2 regions of the Bacillus sp. MT94 genome follow, and region 2 is predicted to be linked to the other one. Evidence: predicted binding sites of a transcription regulator. Region 2 holds the regulator's gene; the other holds the start of a gene.
The links. Region 2 encodes Rex, which represses fermentation and respiration genes when NADH is low (regulators of the CRP and FNR family bind a similar motif). Its sites were predicted from a motif close to TTGTGAAATATTTCACAA; they were not measured.
Positions count from the first base shown of each region.

Region 1 (2,413 bases), on a different contig from region 2:
ATGCCCATCATTGATATGGGCATCCGAGCTATAAATCCTGCTAATGAGAATCCTTTTGTACCAGGAGCACTGAAAATTTCACGGTAGGAATTAAACATAATAATCACCAAAGTATTTGACGTTTACATATACATTCTTCATTCTTTTAACTCCTCCTCTGTTTCATTAATACCTTCTATAAAAAGGGACAGTGAGTCAATGTAGGGGATGGGTAAGAAGTTATATTATCTTGTAAGCTAGAAATAATTGACATACGCACCGTATGCCAATATCATATTAACATACGGTGCGTATGTCAATTGAAATGTTTTATCTCTGGATAGAGAGCTGACGTTCAAAGGAGTTATTCTTTTACATAGAGAACGATACTATAATGCGATTTATTTTGAATAAAGAGAATGAATAGAAATAGGAGGAAAAGATGGTTAAAAAAACGAGAGCAGAAATGATTACTGAAACACGTGCTAAATTGCTGAGTGCAGCAAGAGAGGCTTTTGGTACAGTTGGATATGTAAACACGTCTATGGATGATTTTACAGCATCTGTCGGTTTAACACGTGGTGCAATTTATCATCATTTTGGTGATAAAAAAGGGTTGTTAGAAGCAGTTGTAAAAGAAATTGACATGGAAATGGATAATAAATTAGGGGAAGTATCAAATGAGGCGGAAGGAAAATGGGAAGGATTTGTTGGGCGTTGTCGTGCGTATTTAACAATGGCACTTAATCCAGAAATTCAGCGAATCGTACTTCGAGATGCACCAGCAGTATTAGGAAATAGTTATTATCAATCATCACAGTCGCAATGTTTAACGACGATGGCGGAGATACTTCAACAATTAATGAAGGACTCTATTATTGAAAAAACGGACTGTGAAGCCTTAGCAAGATTCATAAATGGCGGACTAGTGGACCTTGCTTGTTGGATTGCGAATTCTGAAGATGCAGAGATGCAGTTGTCTAAAGCTTTGCATGGCCTATCACTTATATTGGATGGTTTATTACTAGAAAAGAACGCTTAATTTTAACGGATATTTTTTAATATACAGTAATGGTTAAAAGGGAGGTGATAAAGTATAGGCTAATTCATTTATTTCACCGTAGTCTATATAGGCCAACTGACGTCCAGCTTATAAGGGGATAATGTGTTAGTTTGATTATAGAAATTGAATTTAGTTATAGGGAATAATCGAATCACATTCTTTTTGTTCACAATCTAAAGAAAACGCCTCCATTGAAATGGATTCCACACCTATTCTAATAACTTTACACTCTATGTGAAAAAGTTCACAAATAGGTCATAATTTGTGAAGTAATTCACAATAATACGTGCTACAATATGAGTGTAAAGAAGTTAAACAACATTAAATTAGTATTTTAATTAATTACTTAAACAATCATAAAAAATAGATGTGAACAATAGAGAGGGGAAATTACCATGAAAAAAGGTATCAATCGTGTAGTATTAGTAGGAACAGGAGCTGTAGGTTGTAGTTACGCTTACTCAATGATCAACCAAGGTGTAGCTGAAGAGTTCGTATTAGTAGATGTTAATGAAGCAAAAGCAGAAGGGGAAGCAATGGACTTAAGCCATGCGGTACCATTCTCTCCATCACCAACAAAAGTTTGGAGCGGTAGCTATGCAGATTGTAAAGATGCAGATTTAGTAGTTATCACTGCTGGATTACCACAAAAGCCAGGTGAAACTCGTTTAGACTTAGTTGAGAAAAATACAAAGATCTTTAAACAAATCGTTCGCGGTATTATGGATAGTGGATTCGATGGAATCTTCTTAATCGCAACTAACCCAGTTGACATTTTAACTTACGTAACTTGGAAAGAATCTGGTTTACCAAAAGAGCGCGTAATCGGTTCTGGTACTACTTTAGACTCTGCTCGTTTCCGTTACATGTTAGGTGACTACTTAGATGTAGATCCACGTAACGTTCATGCTTATATCGTTGGTGAACACGGTGACACTGAACTTCCAGTATGGAGCCACGCTACTATCGGTGTACAAAAACTAGAAACAATCTTAGCTAACAACGAACAGTACAATCAAGAAGACTTAGATAAAATCTTCGAAAACGTACGTGATGCAGCTTACCATATTATCGAGCGTAAAGGTGCAACTTACTACGGAATCGGTATGTCACTACTTCGTGTAACTAAAGCAATCTTAAACAACGAGAACAGCGTATTAACTGTATCTGCATACCTTGAAGGTCAATACGGAGAGAAAGATGCTTATGTAGGTGTTCCAGCTGTAATTAACCGCGAAGGTGTACGTGAAATCGTAGAACTTGAGCTAAATGAAGATGAAAAAGCGAAATTCGCTCATTCTGTAAAAGTATTAAAAGAAACAATGGCACCAGTACTATAATAATTGCTAAATAATTCAGAGGTGGGAAACT
Region 1 covers NZ_JBXAEZ010000002.1:1,133,910-1,136,322, reverse strand. The annotation lists gene AC1Q51_RS11645 (MFS transporter) at 1-98, opposite strand, end outside; gene AC1Q51_RS11640 (TetR/AcrR family transcriptional regulator) at 422-1,021, shown strand; gene AC1Q51_RS11635 (L-lactate dehydrogenase) at 1,438-2,382, shown strand.
Region 1: AC1Q51_RS11635 (L-lactate dehydrogenase) is a predicted target of Rex. The motif match lies at 1,305-1,322, and genes of this name have one in related genera.

Region 2 (2,413 bases):
AGTTTTGCGATTTCATCTTGTTGTTTTTCGTAACGTTTCATTTCTTGCTCATATAATGCTGATTTTAAGTCTAAATATTTACTGTAGTTACCAACAAATCGTCTGCTTTCTTTATTCGAAATTTCATATACTTGTGTAACAAGTTTGTCTAAGAAATAACGGTCATGTGAAACGATTAATATTGCGCCAGGATAACCTTGTAAATATTGCTCAAGCCATGTTAATGTTTCGATGTCTAAATGGTTTGTAGGCTCGTCCAAAATAAGTAAGTCTGGTTTTGTTAATAATAATTTTCCGAGAGCTAATCTTGTTTTTTGCCCACCGCTTAAAGTAGAAATCGTCGTCTGGTGCGTTTCAACTGGGAAGCCAAGGCCGCTTAAAATGGAGCGAATATCCGCTTCATATTGATATCCACCTTGATCTTTATAATTGAGTTGCAATTGGTCATAATCAGCTAACAATCTTTCATATATAGCTTCGTTTGAAAAGTTTTCTTCTTTTCCCATTTCTTGCTCAAGCCTTCGAAGTTTTGTCTCCATTTGCTGTAAGTGGGTAAAGACGGTTAGCATTTCATCCCAAATTGTTAAAGACGTTTCTAGGCCGGTATTTTGAGCTAAATACCCGATTGAGACATCTTTCGGTTTTATAATTTCGCCACCATCATGTGATAACTCACCAGCGATAATTTTTAATAATGTAGATTTTCCAGCTCCATTCCTTCCGACTAATGCGATACGATCTTTTGTTTGTACTTCCAATTTTATGTTTGCAAGAATTGTTTCTGCACCGTATAATTTCGAAAGTCCATTTACTTGTAATAAAATCAATGTTTTCACCTCAAATAATTTCTTAACTTTGCCATGTTTATATTTCTCAATCATACTAAAAATAGTGTATAGTTTAAAATAAGAGAGAATACTTCTTCTCTTTATTATACAAGGAATTTAATGAGTGCTAAACTTCTGTATTTGATTAAAGTATATGAATAAAGATAGGAAGAGAGGAGAGGTCATATGGATCAGCAAAAGATTCCACAAGCCACTGCTAAAAGATTGCCTCTATACTATCGATTTATCCAAAACTTATCTCTTTCTGGTAAGCAGCGTGTTTCATCGGCCGAATTGAGTGAAGCGGTAAAAGTAGATTCCGCAACAATACGAAGAGATTTTTCGTATTTTGGAGCGTTAGGGAAAAAGGGATATGGATATAACGTAAATTATTTATTATCATTTTTCCGCGAAACACTTGATCAAGATGATATAACGCGTGTAGCACTTATTGGAGTAGGTAATTTAGGGACCGCTTTCTTACATTATAATTTCACGAAAAACAATAATACAAAAATTGAAATGGCATTTGATGTTAGTGAAGAGAAAGTTGGAACAGAAATCGGGGGCATTCCTGTATACCATTTAGATGAATTAGAAGAGAGATTATCAAATGATATACAAGTGGCAATATTAACAGTACCGGCTACAGTAGCACAAGCTGTAGCAGATAGATTAGCTGAAACGAGCGTGCATGGTATTTTGAATTTCACACCAGCACGATTAAACGTATCAGAGAATATTAGAATTCATCATATTGATTTAGCTGTAGAGTTACAAACATTAGTTTACTTTTTGAAAAACTATCCACAATAAAACGCAGAGGAAGCGACCTCTGCGTTTTATTATTGTTTCTTCTTTGTGAATTTAACTAATATAAGGCGAAGTGCCAAATTAAAATCAATTGTTGCCATAACTGCAAATAGTATTGTCCACACATTCCAGATTGTATCTGTCACGTTCGTAATGGCGAAGCGTGTAAAGATACATCCAAGAAGGAAGTATAGTGCAGCCATGAACAATGGTGAGTTTCTCATACAAAAAATCCTCCGATAAAGCCTTGCATTTTTTCAGCTTCTTTAATCATTTCTTGAATTTGCTCATTGCTCATAAAAATTTGCCCAATAGCGACTAATGTATTCATCGCAACATGAGCTGCAATCGGAACGATAATACGCTTCGTCTTCACATATAAGAAGGCGAATACGAGCCCCATAGCAGTGTATACCAATAAATGAGTAAAATCAAAATGAATTGCTGCGAATACAAGCGAACTAATGATAGCTGCAATAAAGAAGTTAAACTTCTTATAAAGTGTACCAAATAAAATTTTTCTAAATACGATTTCTTCCAAGATAGGTCCGATTATAGATACGACAATAAGGAACCAAGGTGTCGTTCTTGCAATTTCCATCAGTTTCATTGTATTTTCTGAACCTTGTTTAATTCCTAGCAGCTGCATCTCGATCATACCGGCAACTATTTGTGAAAAGAAAGCCAAGAAGAAGCCGATGAAAATCCATCCAATAGTAGCTGGAACAGAAGAGCGCATTGCATCTAAATGCCTGTCACGAATGTCTGTTCTA
Region 2 covers NZ_JBXAEZ010000015.1:4,460-6,872, forward strand. The annotation lists gene AC1Q51_RS27575 (ABC-F family ATP-binding cassette domain-containing protein) at 1-827, opposite strand, end outside; gene AC1Q51_RS27580 (redox-sensing transcriptional repressor Rex) at 1,014-1,643, shown strand; gene AC1Q51_RS27585 (YdiK family protein) at 1,673-1,864, opposite strand; gene AC1Q51_RS27590 (CPBP family intramembrane glutamic endopeptidase) at 1,861-2,413, opposite strand, start outside.